Regions from separate parts of the Streptomyces sp. NPDC047017 genome, predicted to be linked through region 1. Evidence: riboswitches for the same ligand, from Rfam matches in the RefSeq annotation. Region 1 holds a riboswitch; each other region holds the start of a gene.

Evidence for each region. A riboswitch is a leader RNA that binds a small molecule or an ion and turns the genes downstream of it on or off. The one in region 1 is predicted to bind cobalamin.
Region 2: it holds a riboswitch for cobalamin, as region 1 does, so the genes downstream of both, ABZ858_RS26555 (CoA-acylating methylmalonate-semialdehyde dehydrogenase) here and ABZ858_RS08110 (CbtB-domain containing protein) in region 1, are expected to answer to the same signal.
Region 3: it holds a riboswitch for cobalamin, as region 1 does, so the genes downstream of both, ABZ858_RS26615 (CbtB domain-containing protein) here and ABZ858_RS08110 (CbtB-domain containing protein) in region 1, are expected to answer to the same signal.

What each region holds. Positions count from the first base shown of each region.
Region 1 covers NZ_JBEYVW010000004.1:102,785-106,015, forward strand. Annotated here, with positions in the region: partial or broken gene ABZ858_RS08100 (histidine phosphatase family protein) at 1-517, shown strand, start outside; gene ABZ858_RS08105 (CbtA family protein) at 1,047-1,799, opposite strand; gene ABZ858_RS08110 (CbtB-domain containing protein) at 1,821-2,042, opposite strand; cobalamin riboswitch at 2,079-2,232, opposite strand; gene ABZ858_RS08115 (ECF transporter S component) at 2,313-3,086, opposite strand; gene ABZ858_RS08120 (ATP-binding cassette domain-containing protein) at 3,125-3,231, opposite strand, start outside.
Region 2 covers NZ_JBEYVW010000017.1:82,860-86,090, forward strand. Annotated here, with positions in the region: gene ABZ858_RS26550 (PucR family transcriptional regulator) at 1-985, shown strand, start outside; cobalamin riboswitch at 1,204-1,385, shown strand; gene ABZ858_RS26555 (CoA-acylating methylmalonate-semialdehyde dehydrogenase) at 1,606-3,129, shown strand; gene ABZ858_RS26560 (acyl-CoA dehydrogenase family protein) at 3,137-3,231, shown strand, end outside.
Region 3 covers NZ_JBEYVW010000017.1:95,241-98,471, forward strand. Annotated here, with positions in the region: gene ABZ858_RS26610 (bifunctional 2-methylcitrate synthase/citrate synthase) at 1-845, shown strand, start outside; cobalamin riboswitch at 1,011-1,150, shown strand; gene ABZ858_RS26615 (CbtB domain-containing protein) at 1,186-1,404, shown strand; gene ABZ858_RS26620 (CbtA family protein) at 1,439-2,299, shown strand; gene ABZ858_RS26625 (hypothetical protein) at 2,391-2,768, shown strand; gene nrdF (class 1b ribonucleoside-diphosphate reductase subunit beta) at 2,829-3,231, opposite strand, start outside.

The sequences.
Region 1 (3,231 bases):
TTCGCTGCGGCAGGCCCGGTTCGACGACGGCGATCCGATCGACGCCGGCGCCGCGGTCCGGGCCCGGGCCGCGGCGGGCGCGCTGCCCCGGGCCGCGCGGGTCGTGGTCTCGCCCTCGGTACGCTGCCGCCAGACGGCGGCGGCGCTGGGGCTCGGCGGCGAGGCCGACCCGGAGCTGGCCGGCTGGGACGTGGGGCGCTGGCGGGGACGCACGCTCGACGAGGTCGGTGCCGCCGAAGGGGAGGCGGTGGCCCGCTGGCTGGCCGACCCGGGGGCGGCGCCGCACGGCGGGGAGTCGCTGCGGGACCTGTGCGCCCGGGTCGGGCGGCGGCTGGCGGCCCTGGCGGAGACGGCCGGCCGGACGCTCGCCGTGGTCGAACCGGAGGTCGTACGGGCGGCCGTGGTGCACGCGGTGGGCCTGCCGGTGGACGCCTTCTGGCGGCTGGACGTACCGCCGCTGACGGTCACCGAGCTGAGCGGCCGGGCCGGGCGCTGGAACCTGCGGCTGGGCCGGCCGCCGGCACCGGACGCTCAGGACGCCGGGAACGCCGGGGACACGGAGCAGGCCGGAAACGCAGAGCCGGCCGGGGACGCAGAGCCGGCCGGGGACGCAGAGCCGGCCGGGGGCACCGGGGAGGCCCGGGACACCGGGGAGGCCGGGGGCGCGGGGGCCGCCGGGTCGCGGTGACGGCGCAGCAGGACCGCCACCGCGCAGCGCAGGCAGCCGCCGTCCGCCGCGTGCGGACAGTCCTCGGCCGGGGCGCCGACCAGCGACTCCAGGTCCTTGAGCAGGTGTTCGGTGCGCTTGGCCTGCTGGGCGAGCACCCGCACCCGGGCGCTCTGGCCGCCGATCTGCCGGCGGCTGGCGATCAGCTGCTCGTACTCCTCGACGGTGAGGGCGACCGCCTCTCGGCCGCCGAGGGTGATACGGCGCGGCTGGGGACGTCTGGCCACGGGGGTCCTCCGCTCCACGTCCTGTGGTCCGCTTCGAGAACGCGAGAGGGCCCCCGGACGGTTCCGAAGGGCCCTCTGGTGTCCGGAAGGAGTCAGCCTGCGGCCGGAACCGTGCGGCCCGACGTGGCTTCGGCGGGCTTCGGGTTCAGCAGCCGTTCGGCCAGTTCACCGAAGGCGAGGCCGAATCCGCCCCACAGCACGGCCTGGATGGCCAGCGCGGAGAGCCGGAACCGCCACAGCAGGGCGGCCGGGAAGTCCGCCGGCACCTCGTTGATGACCGGCAGGAACGCGTACGCCAGCCCGATCACGACGGCGAACGCGGCCACCGCGGCCACGGTCGCCCACCAGGTGCCCAGCGCGGGCGCCAGGCGCTTGCCGAGGATGGTGGCGGCGACCGCGAGCAGGACGCTGAGCACCATCATCAGGAAGTACAGGGTGGTCCGCTTGCCGATGGTGTCGGGGTCGCCGACCGAGGGCGGGTTGGCCGGGTACTTCAGGAACGGCACGACGTACACGGCGAGCAGCGCGCAGCCGGACAGCAGCAGCGCGGTCGCCCGCGGGGAGAAGCGGCCCACGCGGCCGAGCGCGAAGCAGAAGGCGAGCGCCGCGATGCCGCCGAAGGCGACCCCGTAGACCAGGACGCCGGTGGCGAGGCCGGCGGTGGACTGCAGGGAGCGGGAGACGACCTCCATCTCGTGCTCGTGGGAGTGGGCGTCCTCGAAGCTGATCGCCTTGTCGACATTGGGCTCACCGAGGAGGTAGGCCGCGACCAGCGCGAGCACGCCCGCGGCCAGCCCCGCGAGCATGCCGCGGACGAGCAGGTTTCTTACCGTTGCGGAGTTCATGGGTGTGCGGCGTCCCTCGCGTCAGTGGCAGGGGAAGCCGAGCAGGTGGCGGGCGTCGTGCACCCATTCGTGGACGTCCGTGCCGCTGAACACGGACGTGGCGCCCTGCTCGGCGCCGACGAAGTACAGCAGGATCAGCATCAGGACGCCGAAGAAGACCGCCCAGGGAGCTATCGCCTTGAGCGGCAGCTTGGCGGGAACGACGGGGGTGGTGGCTGTCGGCTGGGCGACATGCTGCGCCATGGCAGGGGCCTCCTCTGGGAGCTCGCGTCCCATCTCGGTGGTGCGTTGGACGACGGCTACGGGTCTGACTCACCAACCGTCCCCGCGGGGACCGCTCGCTCACAGTGGCGCGACCGTGCCGGACTCGCACCGGCTTCCGTCTTGCCTTCGTCGATATCGGACCGAAGGTACCGTGCGCCGGGGATGAGGCCAAGACCGCGGGCACCCGGCGTGATCTTTCCCGCACGCCGCATGGCGGGCGGGCCGCCGGTCCGGGGGCGCGGGCCGCGCTCACTCCGGGCCGGGGCCGGGGGCGGGCCGGGGCCCGGCGAAGCGGACCGGGGCCCGGAACCTGGCCCGGCGCGCGGCCCGCCGGAAGGTGGTCAGCACCGCCGGTCCGGCCAGCAGCACGCACACGAAGTTGGTGACCGCCCGGCCGGTGTCCCAGCCCAGCGAGGTGGCCAGGTCGAAGGCGAGGTAGCGGTGCCACTGCTCGGTGAAGGGCAGGCCGGGCAGGTAGGCGATGGAGCTGTTCGGGTCCAGGGAGAACGGCCAGAAGGACAGGTTGAGCAGGAAGCCGAAGAGATAGCCGGAGAGCGATCCGTAACCGGCGAGCAGCAGCACTTCGCGGCGGCCGGTGGCCCGGGGCAGGAGCCCGGCGAGCATGCCGACGAAGGCGCAGCCGAACATCTGGTACGGCATCCACGGCCCGACCCCGCCGGTGAGGAGGGCGGAGGCGAACAGGGAGGTGCAGCCGAGGACGAAGCCGAAGCCGGGGCCGTAGACGCGTCCGGCCAGGACCAGGACGAAGAAGACGGTCTCGATCCCGGCGGTGCCGGCGCCCAGGGGACGCAGGGCGGCGTTGACGGCGGACAGCACGCCCAGCATCGCCAGCGCCTTGGAGTCGATGCCGCCCTCGGCGATCTCCGACAGCACCACGCACAGCACCAGCACCAGCAGCACGCCGAAGATGAGCGGCGGCGCGTAGCTCGCGCCGAACGTGCCCGGCGCGACGGCGAACGGCCAGCAGAAGGCGACGAGCCCGAGGAGGGCCGCCAGGGTCATGACGACGCCGACGCGCGGGGAGAGCCGGATCGCCGCCTTCACGGCCGCTCCCCCGCCGCCGACGCCCGCCTGACCTGTTCGACGGTGAGGAACGGCAGGGGTGCGAGGACCTTCGCGGTCTGCGGGGCGAACACCGGGGAGGAGA
Region 2 (3,231 bases), on a different contig from region 1:
CCTGGCCATCGCCCGCGACCTCGTGCGGCGCGGCCTGGACGAGACCGCGCTCGACGCCTACCGGGTCGGCCAGAGCGTCGCCGTCCGGGTGTGGACGCAGATCGCCTGCTCGCTCACGGACGACCCGGCGGAACTGAGTGAACTGCTCGACGTGTCCCTGCGCTCCATCGCCGCGTTCGTGGACGACACGGTCGCCGCCATCGCCGCCCGCATGCACGCCGAGCGCGGCGAACTCACCCGCGGCACCCACGCCGAGCGCCGCGAGATCGTGGCCCTGCTGCTGGACGGCGCGCCGATCACCCGGCAGCGCGCCCAGGCCCGGCTGGGCCACGCGCTGGACGCGACGCACACCGCGGCCGTGGTCTGGACCGACGATCCCGACGCCGACCTGCACCAGCTCGACCGGGCCGCGGACGCCCTGGCCGCCGCGGCGGGCCGGAGCGCGGCACTGAGCGTCATCGCCGGCGCCGCGACCCGCTGGGTGTGGGTACACGGCCGCCCCGGCACGGACGACGTACGGGCCGCCCTGGACCGGCTGCCGGCCGCGCGCGTCGCGCTCGGCCCGGCCGCACCCGGCGTCGACGGCTTCCGCCGCAGCCATCTCGACGCGCTCACCACCCAGCGGATGCTGGCCAGGCTCTCCTCCACCCACCGCCTGGCCTCCTACGACGAGATCGAACTCGTCGCCCTCCTCACCCAGGACCCCGAACACGCCGACCGCTTCGTCAAACGCACCCTCGGCGACCTCGCGACGGCCCCGCCCGAACTCACCGAGGCGGTACGCGCCTTCCTCTCCGCACAGTGCAACGCCTCCCGCGCCGCCACCCGCCTCTTCACCCACCGCAACACCCTCCTGCGCCGCCTCACCCGCGCCGACCACCTCCTGCCCCACCCCCTCGCCACCCACCCCCTGGAAGTCGCGGCCGCCCTCGAAATCCTCCACTGGCGGGGACCCGACCGACTCGCGGGAGGTCAGGTCACGTGATCTTCGACTCCGCACCCCTGTAGTGCGTTCGGCCCCCGTGCGGAGCACGAAGTACACCCACGCATGTGTACGGCTCCAGCACGAGGGCCGAGCACTGCGCGTCGGCCGCGGCGGCACCTCCCGCCGCACACCCCCGGGCCGCAGACCGCAGACCGCAGACTTCAGACCCCGGATCCCAGGCCCCGGATCCCAGACCCTGGATTTACTAGGGCGTCCAACTATATAGTCGCGACCAAGGCCCGCGGTGCAGGGAAGCCGGTGTGATTCCGGCACGGTCCCGCCACTGTGACCGGGGAGTACGCCGTCGAGCGGTACGCCACTGACGAGCTGGATGTCGGGAAGGCGGACGGCGCGCGCTGATCCGGGAGTCAGGATACCGGCCGCGGGATGTTCCGTGTTGTCCACGAGGATGGAGCTGACACGCATGGCATCGGTGCGCGTCCACGACCCCGGCGGCCCCGCCGCACGGGCCTGGTCCCGTCGTAGTCCCCGAAGGCGTCTCCTCGCCGTCTGACGGCACCCGCCATACGCGATCTCACGCCGCCCGTCCCGCCCCGCGCCCTCGCGCGCCCGGGTGCGGCGGCGTGCCGTCCCGGATCACCTGACGAGAGCAGGCACCCATGATCCGTCCGCACGACCACACCGGTGTGCGCGAACTGACCCACTTCGTCGGCGGCAAGCACACCCCGGGAACATCGGGGCGCCACGGCGACGTGTACGACCCCAACACCGGAGAGGTCCAGGCCCGCGTACCCCTGGCGGACCGCGCCGAGACCGAGGCGGCGATCGCCGTCGCCGCCGACGCCCAGCGGGAGTGGGCCGAGTGGAACCCCCAGCGCCGCGCCCGCGTCCTGCTGCGCTTCCTGCACCTGGCCGAGCAGGAGAAGGACGCCCTGGCCCGGCTGCTGGCCGCCGAGCACGGCAAGACCGTCGCCGACGCGCACGGGGACATTCAGCGCGGCCTGGAGGTGGTGGAGTTCGCCGCGGGCGTCCCGCACCTGATCAAGGGCGAGTTCACCGACAACGCCGGCACCGGCATCGACGTCCACTCGCTGCGCGCCCCGGTGGGCGTGATCGCCGGCATCACCCCGTTCAACTTCCCCGCGATGATCCCGCTGTGGATGGCCGCCCCCGCGCTGGCCTGCGGCAACGCCTTCGTCCTCAAGCCCTCCGAGCGTGACCCGTCCGTGCCGCTGCGGCTCGCGGAGCTGTTCCTGGAGGCGGGCCTGCCGGCCGGTGTCCTCAACGTCGTCAACGGCGCCCGGGAAGCGGTCGACACCCTGCTGGAGGACCCGCGCGTCGGCGCCCTCGCGTTCGTCGGCTCCACCCCCGTCGCCGCGCACGTCTACGCCACCGCCGCCGCCCACGGCAAGCGCGCCCAGTGCTTCGGCGGCGCCAAGAACCACCTGATCGTGATGCCGGACGCCGACCTCGACCAGGCCGTCGACGCCCTGATCGGCGCGGGCTACGGCTCGGCCGGCGAACGCTGCATGGCCATCTCGGTCGCCGTCCCCGTGGGCGAGGCCACCGCCGACGCCCTCGTGGCCCGGCTCAAGGAGCGCGTCGGCGCACTGCGCATCGGGCGCAGCGACGACCCCGAGGCCGACTTCGGCCCGCTGGTCGGCCCGGACGCCCTCGAACGCGTCCGCTCCTACCTCGCCCTGGGCATCGAGGAGGGCGCCGAACTCGTCGTCGACGGACGGGACTTCGTGCTCCCCGGCCATGAGGGCGGCTTCTTCGCCGGTGCCTCGCTGTTCGACCGGGTCACCCCGGCGATGCGCATCCACCAGGAGGAGATCTTCGGACCGGTGCTGTCCGTCGTCCGCGCCGCCGACTACGAGCAGGCGCTGCGGCTGCCCAGCGAGCACGTGTACGGCAACGGCGTGGCGATCTTCACCCGGGACGGGGACACCGCCCGTGACTTCACCCGGCGGGTGAACACCGGCATGGTCGGCGTGAACGTGCCCATTCCGGTGCCGGTCGCCTACCACACCTTCGGCGGCTGGAAGCGCTCCGGCTTCGGCGACCTCAACCAGCACGGCCCGGACGCCATCCGCTTCTGCACCCGCACCAAGACCGTGACCTCGCGCTGGCCCGCCGGGCTGCGCGAGGGCGCGAGCTTCACGATCCCCACGATGGGCTGAGCGTCGTATGACCACCACCCTGCTCACCGAGGACCAGCAGGCCCTCGTCGAGACCACCCTGGACTTCGCCCAGGACCACATCGCCCCGCACGCCCTCGACTG
Region 3 (3,231 bases), on a different contig from region 1:
ACGTGCTGCGCACCGCCGTCAGCTTCTTCGGCGCCGAGGATCCCACGGAGGACGACGCCAGCCTCGCCGCCCACCGCGCCAAGTCCCTCACCCTGCTGGCCAAGCTGCCCACCGTCGTGGCGGCCGACCAGCGCCGCCGCCGGGGCCTGGCCCCGATCCCGCCCGACCCCTCCCTCGGGTACGCGGAGAACTTCTTCCACATGTGCTTCGGCAGCGTCCCCGACCCGGACGTGGTCCGCTGCTTCGAGATCTCGCTCGTCCTGTACGCCGAACACAGCTTCAACGCCTCCACGTTCACCGCCCGCGTGGTCACCTCCACCCTCTCCGACCTCTACAGCGCGGTCACCGCCGCCATCGGCGCCCTCAAGGGCCCACTGCACGGCGGCGCCAACGAGGCGGTGATGCACATGCTGCTGGAGATCGGTGACCCGGGACGGGCCGGGGAGTGGCTGGACCAGACACTGGCGTCCCAGCGGAAGATCATGGGCTTCGGCCACCGCGTCTACCAGCACGGCGACTCCCGCGTCCCGGTCATGCAGGACGCCCTCGACCGGCTGGTGGCGCGGGCCGCGGACCCCGAGGCGACCCGGCTCGCCACCCTGCACGCGGCCCTGCGGCACGCCATGGCCGACCGCAAGGGCATCCACCCGAACCTGGACTACCCGGCCGGCCTCGCCTACCACCTCATGGGCTTCGACATCCCCGTCTTCACACCGATCTTCGTGATGAGCCGCATCACCGGCTGGACCGCCCACATCACCGAGCAGCTGGCCCACAACGCGCTGATCCGCCCGCTGGCTTCGTACGACGGCCCGGGGCGGCGGGCGGTGCCGGCGGCTCCGTAGGAGCGCCCCCGCAGGAACCCCGCAGGAACCCCGCAGGAACCCCGCAGGAACCCCGCAAGAAGAGGACGACCGAGCGGCGCCCGCCGCCCCTCCGCCGAGCACTCAGCGCAGGTCCGCGGCCTCGCCGCCCGGGCCGCTGATTTGGCACAGGCTTGATTGACGGCCCCGAGAAACGGGCCGTACGGTCCCCTTGTAGTGACGGCATGAGGAAGCTGGTGGGATTCCAGCACGGTCGCGCCACTGTGAGCCCGCCACCGCGAGGTGGCGGGCGAGTCAGACACTGAGCCGTCACTCCGCCCGTATACGCAAAGGGACGCACGATCCCGAAGGAGGGCTCGCCTTGAGCAGCGTTTCCACATCCCCGCGCCCGGCATCCACGCCGGTCGTCCTGCCGGTCTCGAAGTCCGTTCTGTGGCTGGTCGGCACCGCGCTGATCGCGCTGGCCGTCTACTACTTCATCGGCGTCGACCAGGGGGCCGTGTCGGTGTTCGGCAACGACATGCACGTGCACGAGTTCGTCCACGATGCCCGTCACTTCCTCGGCTTCCCCTGCCACTGATCTCGCCGGCACCTGGACGTACGGACAACTCGACATGGAAAAGAAGCTCATACTGCGCGGCGTGCTCGCCGGCGCAGTCGCGGGGCTGCTCGCTTTCGTCTTCGCGCGGATCTTCGCCGAGCCGCAGATCGCCAAGGCCATCGACTACGAGAGCGGCCGGGACGCCGCGCAGAACGCCTTGGACAAGGCGGCCGGACTGCCCGTCGAGGCCGCCGGCCCCGACCTGTTCAGCCGCACCATCCAGGCCAACGTCGGCATCGGCGTCGGGATCATCTTCTTCGGAATGGCGATGGGCGCCCTGTTCGCCGTCGCCTACACCGTCTGCCTGGGCCGCACCGGCGGCCTGCGAGCACGCAACCTGGCCCTGCTCGTCGCCGGCGGCGGTTTCCTCGGCATGTATCTGGTGCCGTTCCTGAAGTACCCGGCGAACCCGCCCGCGATCGGCCACGAAGAGACCATCCAGCAGCGCAGCGGCCTGTACCTGATCATGGTCGTCTGCTCGGTGGCCTTCCTCGTGGGAGCCGTCTACCTGGGCAAGCGGCTCCAGGCCCGGTTCGGCAACTGGAACGCGAGCCTCCTGGCCGGCGCGGTGTTCGTCGTCGCCATCGGGACCGTCATGCTGCTGCTGCCGCAGCTCGGCCACCTCTCGTACAACAAGGCCGACTACGGCGACCAGGCGACCGAGACCCCGCTGCCGCTGAAGGACGCCAAGGGCGACATCGTCTTCCCGGGCTTCCCGGCCGACGTGCTGTTCGCCTTCCGTTTCTACTCGGTGGGCGCGCAGCTCATCCTCTGGACGGCCCTCGGCCTGATCTTCGCCCCCTTGGCGGAACGCCTGCTCAAGCCGGTGAGCCCGGATGCCGCCGCACAGGAGCCGGACCCCGTCCCGGCGTGACCGGCGTACGGAACCGGCCGGGCGCGGCTCGGGCCCGGCCGCCGGGCGACCAGGCCGCTCATCCGGACGTTCGCAGCTGAAGAGGATCGCCGTGAGCCGACGCCCCGAGCCCCGCAGAATCGTCCTGGACGGTGTACCGGCCATCGCCCTCACACCGCAGGAGTACGAGCGTCTCGTCCTGGCGCGCCGCCAGCTCGGCGGCCAGAGCTCCCGTATGAGCGCCCTGAACCGGGACTTGTCGCTGGCCGCCGACCTGCTGGACGAAGCCCGGGCCGAACTCTGCGCCACGGCCGACGGCCACGGCCACTGCCCTGCCGTGCGGTCCGGGCAGGACGGCGAGCGCGTCTGCTGCCGGATCAAGGCGCTGCTCGGCTCCGCCCGGTTCGCCGTACCCGCGCGCTCGTCCGCCGCAGCCGACAGCGGTCCGAAGCCGCGCCGACGCACGCGCGGGGCCACCGGTCACCGATGACCGGCGGCCCCGCGCCGTACGGAGAGCGGGCACGCTGGGCCGGGCGGTCATGCCCGCCTGTCAGAAGTCCCAGTCGTCGTCGGCGGTGTCCTCCGCCGTGCCCATGACGTAGGAGGAGCCGGAGCCGGAGAAGAAGTCGTGGTTCTCGTCCGCGCCGGGCGACAGCGCCGCCAGGATCTCCGGGTTCACCGCGGTCTCGTCCGCGCCGAAGCGGGCCGGGAGACCGAGGTTCATCAGCGCCTTGTTCGCGTTGTAGCGGACGAAGACGGCGACGTCGTCCATCAGCCCGAGCGGCTCGTACAGCTCGCCCGAGTACCGCAGTTCCAGCTCGTACAACTCCTCCAGCAGGCCGTACGTGAAGGCCCGCAGCTCCTCCTGCCCGGCCGGCGTCCGCTGCTCCAGGCCGCGCTGGTACTTGTAGCCCGAGTAGTAGCCGTGCACCGCCTTGTCCCGCAGGATCAGC